Regions from separate parts of the Halobacillus sp. GSS1 genome, predicted to be linked through region 2. Evidence: riboswitches for the same ligand, from Rfam matches in the RefSeq annotation. Region 2 holds a riboswitch; each other region holds the start of a gene.
The links. A riboswitch is a leader RNA that binds a small molecule or an ion and turns the genes downstream of it on or off. The one in region 2 is predicted to bind S-adenosylmethionine.
Positions count from the first base shown of each region.

Region 1: linked by a shared signal. The riboswitch ahead of J0K78_RS11685 (Na+/H+ antiporter NhaC family protein) and the one ahead of J0K78_RS14415 (methionine ABC transporter ATP-binding protein) in region 2 are both predicted to bind S-adenosylmethionine.
Region 3: linked by a shared signal. The riboswitch ahead of J0K78_RS18835 (PLP-dependent aspartate aminotransferase family protein) and the one ahead of J0K78_RS14415 (methionine ABC transporter ATP-binding protein) in region 2 are both predicted to bind S-adenosylmethionine.

Region 1 covers NZ_JAFLHE010000004.1:302,659-306,892, forward strand. The annotation lists gene J0K78_RS11670 (ABC transporter permease) at 1-8, shown strand, start outside; gene J0K78_RS11675 (ABC transporter ATP-binding protein) at 31-804, shown strand; gene J0K78_RS11680 (ABC transporter substrate-binding protein) at 832-1,905, shown strand; SAM riboswitch class I at 1,976-2,083, shown strand; gene J0K78_RS11685 (Na+/H+ antiporter NhaC family protein) at 2,138-3,541, shown strand; gene J0K78_RS11690 (glycoside hydrolase family 3 protein) at 3,874-4,234, shown strand, end outside.
Region 2 covers NZ_JAFLHE010000008.1:42,602-46,835, forward strand. The annotation lists gene gcvH (glycine cleavage system protein GcvH) at 1-75, shown strand, start outside; gene J0K78_RS14400 (toprim domain-containing protein) at 198-545, shown strand; gene J0K78_RS14405 (thioredoxin family protein) at 556-870, shown strand; gene J0K78_RS14410 (TlpA family protein disulfide reductase) at 1,007-1,429, opposite strand; SAM riboswitch class I at 1,520-1,625, shown strand; SAM riboswitch class I at 1,851-1,959, shown strand; gene J0K78_RS14415 (methionine ABC transporter ATP-binding protein) at 2,042-3,067, shown strand; gene J0K78_RS14420 (methionine ABC transporter permease) at 3,060-3,728, shown strand; gene J0K78_RS14425 (MetQ/NlpA family ABC transporter substrate-binding protein) at 3,760-4,234, shown strand, end outside.
Region 3 covers NZ_JAFLHE010000019.1:26,168-30,401, forward strand. The annotation lists gene J0K78_RS18825 (NUDIX hydrolase) at 1-35, shown strand, start outside; gene J0K78_RS18830 (trans-sulfuration enzyme family protein) at 95-1,240, shown strand; SAM riboswitch class I at 1,313-1,423, shown strand; gene J0K78_RS18835 (PLP-dependent aspartate aminotransferase family protein) at 1,562-3,340, shown strand; gene J0K78_RS18840 (aliphatic sulfonate ABC transporter substrate-binding protein) at 3,367-4,234, shown strand, end outside.

The DNA.
Region 1 (4,234 bases), on a different contig from region 2:
GGCGCTAACTGATGAAAGGAGCGACAGGGGATGGAGGCTAAAATATCGATTCAGGATTTAACAAAGGTTTTTTATAAAAAAGAGACCCGCGTGACGGCCTTAGAGGGGATTTCTCTTGATATTGCGGATGGTGAATTCGTCTGTCTCGTCGGGCCGAGCGGCTGTGGGAAAACGACGCTGTTAAGGATTCTGGCGGAGTTAGAAAAACCAAGTGGTGGCTCCTTCACGATTGCAAAGAGTAAAAAAGAACGGCCGCTGCAGTCGATGGTTTTTCAGGAAAGAGGAGTCATTCCATGGTTGACCGTTGAAGGCAATGTGAGTTTCGGGTTAAAGATGAGACACATGCCTGCAGATGTAATCAAGGAGCGGACCGCTTATTATTTGAATAAAGTAGGGCTCGAGAAATTCGCCAAGCTCTATCCAAAAGAGCTTTCCGGTGGGATGAAGCAGCGCGTCAGCATTGCGAGAGCATTTGCGAACGATCCGGAAATCCTCCTTATGGATGAACCTTTTGCTGCGCTCGATGAGCAGAATAAATTCATTTTGCAGGAGGAACTTTTAAATATATGGTCAGAAACGAAGAAAACGGTCTTATTTATTACCCATAGCATAGATGAAGCGCTCCTACTTAGCGACCGGATTTTGTTAATGAGCTCGCAGCCCGGCACGATTATCGATGAAAAACGGATTGATCTGCCGCGCCCGAGAAATATGGAGCAGGTACGGGCGGACCCTTTGATGGCGGAGCATTTTGTGGAGATTTGGAATCATCTTCAGGAAGAAGTACAGCGTTCGCGTAAATAGAGGAAGAGAGGGGATTGGAATCCCATGATGAAAAAAGTATGTCATCTGTTTTCTTTTTTGTTGATTATCTTTGTGCTGTTCGGGTGTTCCTCCAGTGATGACGGGGGAGATACAGGTAGCGGTGGCCTCACAGACGGTGATTTTGCTCCATTAGATAAGAAGGCGACGGTAGTAATAGCTGAAGATGGAGCAGCTTCAGGGGCCGGCTTTTATATTGCTGAAGAAAAAGGGTACTTTGACGATTACAACATTGATATCAAGTTCACAACGTTCGCCAATAGTGACGATATGCTTCCAGCTCTGGCAGCAGGGGAAGTGGATATTGCCGGTGGTGTTTCCACGGCTTCCTTCTTCAATGCTATCGCCCAGGGGATTGACGTGAAGATCATTGCCGATAAAGGGCATTATTTCGATGGCAGCTCCTATTTCAGTTTTGTGATTCGTGAAGATCTGCAGGATGAAATCAAAGAGTACAGCGACTTGAAAGGAAAGCGGATTGCCGTTTCATCGAGAAATGCTGTGGATGATTATATTTTTCAGCGCATGCTTGAACATGCCGGTCTGACAGAAGACGATGTCGAATTTGTTCTCATGTCTGACTTTGGAAACATGCTTGCGGCCATGGGGAACAAATCGATTGATGCCGCTCTTCAGATCGAGCCACTGATCACTCAGGGAGAAGCACAGAACCTGCACGTTCGTTTCGGTGACGCTACAGATTTCGCTCCGGATGCACAGATTGCGATGGTGCTGGGATCCCCTGATTTCATCGAAAAAGAAACCGACGTTTCTGTACGTTTTATGGCTGCCTATCTGAAGGGTGTCCGTGATTATAATGATGCGTTCCTTCATGATGAAGGTCTTGATGAAGTGATTGATATCATGACCAAACATACGGCGCTTAAGGACGCAGAAGTTTGGAAGAAAGTCGGTGTGACGGGGCTTGACCCTAACGGAGAAATGTTTATTGACGATATTAAGAAACAGTTCGAGATGTATGATGCGAACGGTGCTATCAGTGGAGATATTAACTTCAATGATGCCATCGACACGTCTCTTTCTGAAGAAGCGATGGAAATGATCGGGCGCTACGATCGATAACAATTTTTCTGAAAATCTCTTGTCAGAGGATCTTTTTTATTGTAAAGTTACCATTAACTCAATTGAATATTTCTTATCAAGAGAAGCGGAGGAACTGGTCCTGTGAAGCTTCAGCAACCACCAACATCGGTTGGCCGGTGCTAAGTCCAGCAAGTGATGATCACTTGAGAGATAAGAAGGAATGAACGGATACGTTTCAAGAGCCTTCTTATTGTAAGAAGGCTCTTTTTTGTTGGCCGCCTTCTTTTGGATCAGGAACTTTTCTCGGGATAAAACCAACTATTCTGATGAGTTATATAAAAAAGGAGGTCAAATCATGACAAAACCAAGCAGCAATGCTTTCGCACTCATCCCATTTGTGGTCTTTATTTTGCTTTTCATCGGATCAGGGGTCATCACAGGTGATTTTTATAAAATGCCCGTTCTAGTTGCCCTATTCGCAGCTATTCTCTTCGCCTTAGCCATGAACCGGAAAACGGATTTCCAAACGAAAATTTCCCAGTTGACGAAAGGAGGAGGGCACCCGAACATCATTTTAATGGTGATCATCTTCCTGCTGGCGGGCGCATTTGCTGCCGTAGCATCCGGAATGGGAGCAGTTGAATCCACCGTCAATCTCGGCTTGACTTATCTCCCTGGAGGCTGGATGGTCGTCGGTTTGTTTGTCATCGGCTGCTTCATCTCGATTTCCATGGGGACCTCAACAGGTACGGTGGTTGCCCTCGCCCCTATCGGCGTAGGCGTGGCAGAACAGACGGACATTGGCCTTGCCCTGGTCATGGGTGCCATTGTCAGTGGTGCAATGTTTGGGGACAACCTTTCCGTTATTTCAGATACGACCATTGCAGCTGTCCGTACGCAAGGCACGGAAATGAAAGAGAAGTTCAAAGCAAATTTCTTTATCGTTTTACCAGCAGCCATCATCACGGCCGTTATTTTTGCTGTAATGACGGCGGATGCCTCGGCTAGCCTGGATGAAAACTACGCGTACAACATTGTAGAAATTTTACCTTACTTAGGCGTGCTTGGCTTTGCGATTGCCGGAGTGAATGTCATTTATGTTTTGATTGGTGGTATTGTTTTCGCCGGAGGTGTCGGCCTTCTGCTTGGAAAGTTTTCTGGTATGGAGTTCGTCACTATGGTAGGGGATGGATTTACGAATATGCAGACGCTCGCAATGATAGCGATTTTGCTCGGTGGTCTTGTGGAATTGATCCGTGCAAATGGAGGGATAGAGTTTCTATTACAAGCCGTGAGTCGGAAAGTGAACTCGAATCGTGGCGGGGAGCTTGGTATTGCAGGGATTGTGACGGCCGTCAACTTTTCTACTGCGAACAACACGATTTCCATCATTACAGCGGGCCCGCTGGCGAAACAGATTTCTGATGAATACGGCATCGAAGGGCGTCGCTCCGCAAGTATCCTCGATATCTTTGCCAGTTCCGTTCAGGGAATCATTCCTTATGGTGGACAGATTTTAGCAGTGGCAGGTGTGGCTGGTATTTCTCCTGTCGCGATTGTTCCGTTTTGCATTTATCCTTTACTCACAGCTGCAGCCGGTCTTTTAGCGATCGCTTTCAGATATCCGAAATTCACAGTAGAAAAAAGGAAAGCCGTAATGAGGAGTGCTTCTTAAGAGGGAAAGGAACCTGGATCCAGGTTCCTTTTTTTATGTACTTTTTTTACATTAATTTCAAGAAAGGTTGACATATTATTTTAAAATGAGTCGATTGGAATAGTAGGAAAGCTTTGGAAAAAGAAGGGAAAAAGGACGATTCGGGCCTTAAGTGGTATAGACGACTATATCTATTTCCGTTACGCTTTTATTACAAAATGTAAACGTTTACAACAATATTTCTCCTATACCGACTTTATGAAGAACTGCTTTTTTAGAAAACGTTTTGCGAAAGGGTCTTTTTGGATAGGAAGACACCTTTTACAAATAGATAAATCAAGGAGGAATGGCGAATGAGAATGGCGGGGAAATGGATGTTTATCTTTACACTGACCCTGGGTATGATGCTGCCATCGTGGTTGATGGGTACAAAGGTGGAAGCCGCTGAAGATGGCGGATTATCGGATTTAATCATCTTTGAAAACGTACCACAGGCAGATTTAACGATGGAAGGGGATGAGTTTACTCTTTCCGCACTGAATGTGTATGAAGACGGACATTTTACAAAAGTGGAAGACGGACTCGTTTGGAAATCGAAGAATTCGAACGTTGCCACTGTGGAGGATGACGGTACGGTCACTTTTACAGGAAAACCTGGACGTACATGGGTGACGGTATCGAACGGTGATTTTAAAGATCGGATTGCCCTTGATT
Region 2 (4,234 bases):
GAACCAAGTGACAACTCCAAGGTCAATGATTTGATGACCGCGGAAGAATATGAAGCAATGATTGATGAAGACTAAGGATAGTGCATTGGACAGGCAGGGCTTTAAGAAACCTTGTCTGACATGATCACGTTTGATCTTAATCATGTTCAGACCATGCCTGACAGGCATGGTCTGTTTCTATATAGTAGGTGATGAAGATGGATGGAGAACGAATCGTCATTGTTGAAGGAATCACGGATAAAAAGAAGTTGAACAAGGTTCTTGATGAAGATATTGAAATCATCTGCACCCATGGGACTTTAGGAATCGAGCGGATGGAAGAAATGATTTTTGATCACAATTTAGATGATCGGACCGTGTATATTCTCGTGGATGAAGATGACTCTGGCTACAAATTAAGAAAACAATTGACGGAAGAGCTTCCTCACGCCGAACATATCTATATAGATAAGGCCTTCAGAGAAGTAGCAGCTACGCCGGAAGCTGAATTAGCAAGAGCCTTACTTAGTAGGCATTTCAACGTAAAATCGATTTATTTAATATAGGAGGATGGCTGTGGAGGAAATAAAAACATCACCAGAAGTAAAGAAGCACTTTGATGCTCCACAAACGACCCTCACCTTCGTTCACAGCCCTTTTTGCGCAACGTGTCATTTAGCACGTCAAATGCTTACAACACTTGAAGCGGTCTTTGATCGGGGAGTTTTTAAGGAAATGAATGCTTCTCTGCACCCTGAATGGATGCAGTATTATAAGATTAAAAGTGTCCCATGTCTGCTAGTGACGAGGGATGGGGAGGTAGAGGAAAAGATATATGCTTTTCAATCTGTCTCCTATATGTATGAGAGAGTCGTTGGTTTTGTTGAATAGTGTATGTATTTCCCAGGAAATGACCACTACTGTAGAATTGAAAACTTCTCTTATTAAATATGGTTTGGAAGTTATTCTATAATAAAAAACAGGGAAGACTCTCCAGAGTCTTCCCTGTTTTTTCTAGTCATGAATATCATACGATTTCTCCTAGTTTGCTTACAATATCTAAGAAGGAGGACTGATCACCAAAATTCGCATGGATATTACCTTGTTGATTGATGATGATGGTGGAAGGAACGCCATCACAATTGTACATGTCATAAACGTAACGTCCTTCGTCAGAAAGAGTAGGCTGCATTAAAAACTTTTCGGTGAATTCGAGACCTTCCTCTATCATCCGTTCCCTTCCAGAAACATTGATCGTCAGCATCGTTACTTTTTCATGATCCATCGTTTTGAACAGTTGTTCTTTCATAGGTAAATCTTTCCCGCAATCTGGACACCAGGAGGCCCAGAAGGTCAAGACAATAACTTTCCCTAGGTCGTCTTCCAGTTTATAGATTGAAGATTGATCGTTAATATAAGGCAGTTCAAATAAAGGGGCTTGTTCACTCAATGTCATTCTCCTTTGTATCTGGCGAAGTTATGGATTGACGCTAATCTATGTCCCATGCTAACATAATTATTAATTTCATATCGACATCTTCACTTATCCAGAGTGGCGGAGGGACTGGCCCGACGATGCCCGGCAACCGGCAGGTAGACTGTACGGTGCTAAATCCTGCGAAGTCTTTGACTTTGATAGATGAGAAATGTAAACGCGATCAATCTCTTCTATTAAAGAAGGGATTTTTTTATTGTGTAAATCGCGTGAATATTTGATGTTTTGGTTTATAATTGATCGTTTTTTTTTATTTTTGATCGACTTTATTTTCTGAACAATCTGTTTTGGAGTTGACACAAAATTCGTACGGTGCTAAAATCCTCTTTGTGCTACTTAAACGAGTTAAAGTGATAATAATTTAATAGACTAAAATCTCTTATCCAGAGTGGCGGAGGGACTGGCCCGATGATGCCCGGCAACCGGCAGAACTATTTTGCTCAGGTGCCAATTCCTGCAAAGTGAAAAACTTTGACAGATGAGAGAACAGATTTTTAGGTAAGATTAAAAACGCCGCTCTGTTCTCATAACAGAGCGGCGTTTTTTTGGAAGTGGAGGGAAATCATCATGATTACAATTAAAGGACTATCAAAGATATTCCACACGAAAGATCAGGATGTACGAGCTGTGGATGATTTAAGTCTTAACATTAACAAAGGGGAAATTTATGGGGTGATCGGCTATAGCGGTGCCGGTAAAAGTACATTTATTCGTTTACTGAACCGGTTGGAAGACCCCACAGAAGGAAGCATTCTTGTCGATGATCAGGAACTCACTTCTTTAAGCAAAGGAAAATTAAGGTTGGCAAGACAAGAAATCGGAATGATCTTCCAACATTTCAACTTGCTTTGGTCGCGAACCGTTCATGATAATATCGCTTTTCCATTGGAAATTGCCGGGATCCCTAAAGCTGAAAGGCAGAAACGAGTCGATGAATTGATTGAATTGGTGGGGTTGAAAGGACGTGGAGGTTCTTATCCATCCCAATTGAGTGGCGGACAAAAGCAGAGGGTGGGGATAGCCAGAGCACTTGCAAACAACCCTAAAGTTCTTTTGTGTGATGAAGCTACATCCGCCTTGGACCCAGAGACCACGGATTCGATTCTTGATCTTCTTGTGGATATTAATGAAAAGCTCGGCCTTACAATCGTTCTGATTACACATGAAATGCATGTAATACGCAAAATTTGTCATCAGGTGGCGGTTATGGAAGAAGGGAAGATTGTGGAGCAAGGGGAAGTCTTGGATGTCTTTCTTCATCCTCAAAAACCGGTAACGAAGAAGTTTGTGGATCAGGTGATGGGAGATCCGGAAAAAGAGACCTCCCTGCAGTTGATCAAAGATAATTACCGATCTGGAGAAATTATACGCCTTCACTTTGTCGGAGAAAGTACAAATCAAGCACTCATCAGCGATTTATCCAGGAAGTTTGAAGTAGATGTCAACATTCTGCATGGGAAAATCACCCAGACGCAAAAGGGTGCGTATGGAACAATGTTTGTACAGTTTGATGGAAATCAAAAAGAAGTCGAGCGTGCCATTGATTATATTGGGTCAACATCTGTAGAAGTGGAGGTGAATCCACATGTTTAATGAATGGTTCCCGAACGTAAGAATGGAAGACATGATTACAGCTACAAATGAAACCCTCTACATGACTCTGGTATCTGTCGCGGGTACGTTTGTTTTAGGTTTACTATTGGGCCTGCTTCTTTATTTGACCGGCCCTGGGGGTCTTTGGGCAAACAAAACATTGAATTGGATCACTGCCTCTATCGTTAACATATTTAGAGCGATTCCTTTTATCATTCTCATTTTATTGTTGTTCCCGTTTACTGATTTTCTGATTGGAACTATTCGAGGGCCTCAAGCAGCGCTACCTGCACTAATTATTGGTGGAGCTCCATTCTATGCCCGTTTAGTGGAAATTGCTTTGAAAGAAGTCGATAAAGGTGTTGTGGAAGCCGCAAAATCTATGGGAGCGAAGTACTCGACCATCATTTTTAAAGTATTACTCCCGGAATCGATGCCAGCGCTTATATCGGGAATTACTGTAACAGCGATCGCATTGATTGGATACACCGCAGTAGCAGGTGCAATTGGATCAGGTGGACTTGGCGACTTCGCCTATTTCTACGGCTTCCAAAGAAGTAATTTTGATGTTGTATTTATCTGTACCATTTTAATCATATTGATTGTGTTTATATTCCAATTCATCGGAGATGCGATCTCACGGAAATTGGATAAAAGATAAAGATAAAATAAAGAAAGGGAGAGAATAAAAAATGAAAAAAATCTGGACGAGTTTAATCGCCGTATTATTTATCCTTGTTCTCGCAGCTTGCGGGTCATCGAATGAGGAGGAAACTTCATCAGGATCTGAAGGTGAGGATGGAACCAAAGAGATTAAGGTAGGAGCTACTAGTGTTCCTCACGCTGAAGTTCTTGAAAAAGCAAAACCTATGCTCGAAGAAAAAGGAATCACATTAGAGATTGAAGAATATCAGGATTATATTTTACCGAACCAAGACTTAGATGAAGGTCGAATCGATGCAAACTATTTCCAAACGATCCCTTATATGGAGACTCAAGAAGAAGAGAAAGGATATGACTTTGCAAACCTCGGTGGTATCCACATTGAGCCGATCGGAGTTTATTCTCAAAAGTATGAAAACCTGGAAGATGTAGAAGAGGGCACGACGCTAGTCATGAGTCGTTCCGTATCTACTCACGGACGAGTTCTTTCTCTCTTAGAAAAAG
Region 3 (4,234 bases), on a different contig from region 2:
TTCATGCGATCAGGGAATATGTCGCAAAACTTTGACAATATTCAAGCTTATTCTATATAATTTCTGATTAAGCGATAGAGAGAGGAGACGAACGATGACGAATACATCATTTGATACGAGGATCGTGCACCATAAAGCGGATCAACGTCTTGTCCCGAATAGCAAGAATACCCCGATTTACCAGACGTCCGCCTTTACTTTCAAAGATTTGGATCATTTGGAAAGTTATTATGAGGGAGACAGCCCTTATCTATATACAAGAGAGAGGAATCCTAATACAGATGAACTGGCAGGAACCATTGCGGAACTGGAAGAAGCACCAGCTGGAGTGGCATCTTCATCTGGAATGTCAGCCATTCTTGCCGGCATTCTCGCGGTTGCCAAACCTGGGGATCATATCGTTGCAGCAGAAGATGTTTATGGAGGTTCACACAAGTTGATCACCAAAGAACTGCCTGCGTTCGGCATCGATGTAACGATGGTTTCTTTTTCAAATTTAGACGACGTTTCAGAAGCGATGACGGATCAAACGAAGCTTCTCTATACGGAATCGATTTCAAATCCTTTTTTGCGTGTGGAAGATTTAGAAGGATTAGTCAACCTTGCTCGTCGAAAGAATGTGAAAACGATGGTTGATAATACGTTCGCCACCCCGTACTTATTGCAGCCGTACACGCATGGCGTCGATCTTGTCGTCCATAGTGGGACGAAATATATTGGTGGTCACAGTGATGTGACATGCGGAGTGCTGGTCGGGAATGAGGATTTGGTTCAGGCCGCTACCCAGAAGATTGTCACATTTGGAGCGAATCTAAGCCCGTTCGAAGCATGGCTCACTCAACGCGGAGCCAAAACTTTAGGTCTTAGAATGAAGAAGCAATCATACAATGCAAAACAGGTAGCAACCGCCCTGAATGACCATGTCGCGGTCCGGACCGTCTATTATCCTGATAAGGTATCGGAAAAAGGAAACGGAGCCATTGTGACCATCGAACTTAATGATTCGATTGACATAGAGGCATTCTTCCGGTCACTTGGATGGGTGAAGATTGCTCCTACGCTGGCGGGAGTAGAAACGACTGTTTCTTATCCTGTCCGTACATCTCACCGTGCGTTATCGAACGCTGAACGAGAGAAAATCGGTATCAATGATTATGTGATTCGTCTTTCCATCGGAATTGAAGATCATGAAGATATTATCGATCAGCTGAGAAGGGCAATAGAAGCTTCAGAAAATTAAATTTTTAAAATGATTGACTTTTCTGATTCTTATCCGTTATAATTCACAACATAATCAATCAACTGCATACATCTCTTATCAAGAGAGGCTGAGGGAATAGGCCCTGTGAAGCCCGGCAACCTTCAAACAACGGTTTGAAAAGGTGCCAAGTCCTACAGATCAGATTGATCTGGCAGATAAGAGGAGGAACCGAAATGACAAACCCTCTTCTTATTTGGAAGAGGGTTTTTTGCTGTTCGGAGAGAGATCCAGGCCCTTTATGCATGCTTAAAACCAACTATTTTTATAAGAATAGAAAACTTTTTTGGGGAGGAAACAATCATGACAAATTCATTTGAAAGCTATGATGTAGATACGATTTCTTTACACGGAGGACAATCACCAGATCCAACGACGGGATCTCGGGCGGTGCCGATTTATCAAACGACTTCTTATGTTTTCCATGACACAGAACATGCGCAGAGCCTATTTGCCCTTGATGAGCCTGGAAACATCTATTCCCGGATCGGAAACCCGACCGTTGATGTTTTCGAAAAAAGGATGGCCCTCTTGGAAGGTGGGGTCGCTTCTGTTGCGACGGCTTCCGGGATGTCAGCCATTGCCTTATCCATACTGAATATCGCAGGATCTGGAGATGAAGTGGTTGCCGCGGCAAACCTGTATGGCGGCACCTATAATTTATTCGCCAATACTTTACCGCGATATGGCATTAAAGTTCACTTTGTTGATCCGGAGGAACCGGAAAATTTCCGCAAAGCGATTACAGAGCGAACGAAAGCGGTCTTCGCTGAAACCATTGGTAATCCAAGTCTTCATGTGCTGGATATTGAAAAGGTAGCTTCAGTCGCTCATGATCATGGCCTTCCGCTTTTGATTGATAATACATTCGCCACCCCTTATACATGCCGGCCGATTGAATACGGGGCCGATATTGTCATCCATTCCGCAACGAAATGGATCGGCGGCCACGGAACGGCCATTGGAGGAGTTGTCGTAGACGGGGGACAGTTCGATTGGGACAACGGCAAGTATCCCGTTTTCACAGAGCCTGATGATAGTTATAACGGGATCGTCTATACCGCCGATTTCGGAACGCTTGCTTATATCACGAAATTGCGTGTCCAGCTGCTTCGTGACTTTGGTTCTTGTTTGAGTCCTCAGAATGCCTTCTTGTTATTGCAAGGTTTGGAGACACTGCATTTGCGTGTCGCCCGGCATGGAGACAATGCCCAGGAAATCGCAGAATACTTACAAGGTCATCCCGATGTGGAATGGGTGTCGTATCCAGGCCTGCCCTCGCATCCGGCTCATGAGTTGGCCACTCGATATCTTGAAGGAGGATATGGTTCTATCGTTAACTTTGGCATTAAAGGCGGACGGGAAGCCGGGAGACAAGTGATCAACAACATTTCACTCTGGTCACATGTAGCAAACGTCGGAGATGCGAAATCGTTAATTATCCATCCCGCTTCCACGACTCATCAGCAGTTATCCGTCGAAGATCTAGCTGCAAGTGGAGTGACAGAGGAATTGATCCGCTTATCCATAGGGCTTGAATCGAGCAAAGATTTAATCAACGATCTTGATCGTGCCATTGCTAAAGCGACCGGAAGGGAAACGGAACAAACGGCGATTACTGAAAATGACGAAGGTGTCATCAAATGGGCCTTGAGCTCCTCCAAAACCCAGGAAGATGGAGAAACGCGTCCCAAACGTTTGGCGGTTGTCGGATTGAGTGGAAAGCCTTCACGTCCGAGTCATCGCCTAGCTAGAAAAATGCAGAGGATGGGATACCAAATCGTCCCTGTAAATCCACGGGAAACAGAAGTCCTTGGTGAGAAAGCCTATCCTGATCTGAGATCGATTCCATTTAAAGTTGATGTTGTGCAAGTGTTTCGCAGTCCTGAAGCAGCCATTGAAATTGCTAAAGAAGCGGCAGATATCAGGCCGGATGTCTTTTGGCTCCAGGAAGGTGTCATCTCACCGAAGGCGGCCCAGATTGCAAGTGAAGCAGGACTTGAAGTCGTTCATAACCGGTGTACGTATAAAGAGGCCCAGCGTTTACGGGGAACCATTGATACGTATGCCTGTGAAATCTAAAAATATATCATAGAGGAGCGTGTAAGATGGGATTTAAGAAAACATTCATGACGATAGGGTTACTTGCAGCCGTGGGTTTGGTGGGTTGTTCCGGAGATGCAGAAGGGGAGAGTAGCTCACCAGACAAAGTGACGCTCGATTATGCCTATTACTCTCCCACGAGTCTTGTATTGAAAGAGCAGGGATTTGCCGAAGAAGTCTTTAAAGATGAAGGGGTCGAAGTGGAATGGGTCCTCAGTCAGGGAAGTAACAAAGCTCTTGAATTCCTGAATTCCAGCAGTATTGATTTCGGTTCGACCGCAGGTGCAGCGGCTCTGATGGCAAAAGCGAACAATGCTCCTGTCGAATCCATTTATCTATATTCCAAGCCCGAATGGACAGCACTCGTTACGAACCCTGATTCCGGAATATCTTCTGTGGAAGATTTGAAAGGGAAGAAGGTGGCGGCAACGCTCGGAACGGATCCTTACATTTTCTTAGTCCGCGCACTTAAGGATCACGGGCTTTCTACGAATGACATTGAGCTTGTGAACCTGCAGCACCCTGAAGGAGCAACGGCACTGGCTAATGGAAATGTTGATGCATGGGCAGGGCTCGACCCTCATATGGCCCGGAATGAATTGGAGGGCGGCGCTGAACTTTTCTACCGTAAGCCGGAGTTCAATACTTACGGAACATTAAACGTTCGCTCGGATTATGCCAAGGAGCATCCCGAAATCGTCAAACAGGTCATTGAAGCTTATGAAAAAGCAAGAAAATGGACGATTGAAAATCCAGGCAAAGCAGCAGAGATCCTTGCTGAAGAAGCGGGATTGGATTTGGAAGTCGCGAAGAAGAGTCTGGAAAGGAATGATTTATCGAATCCTGTACCAGGGAATGCGTTGACAGAAACCG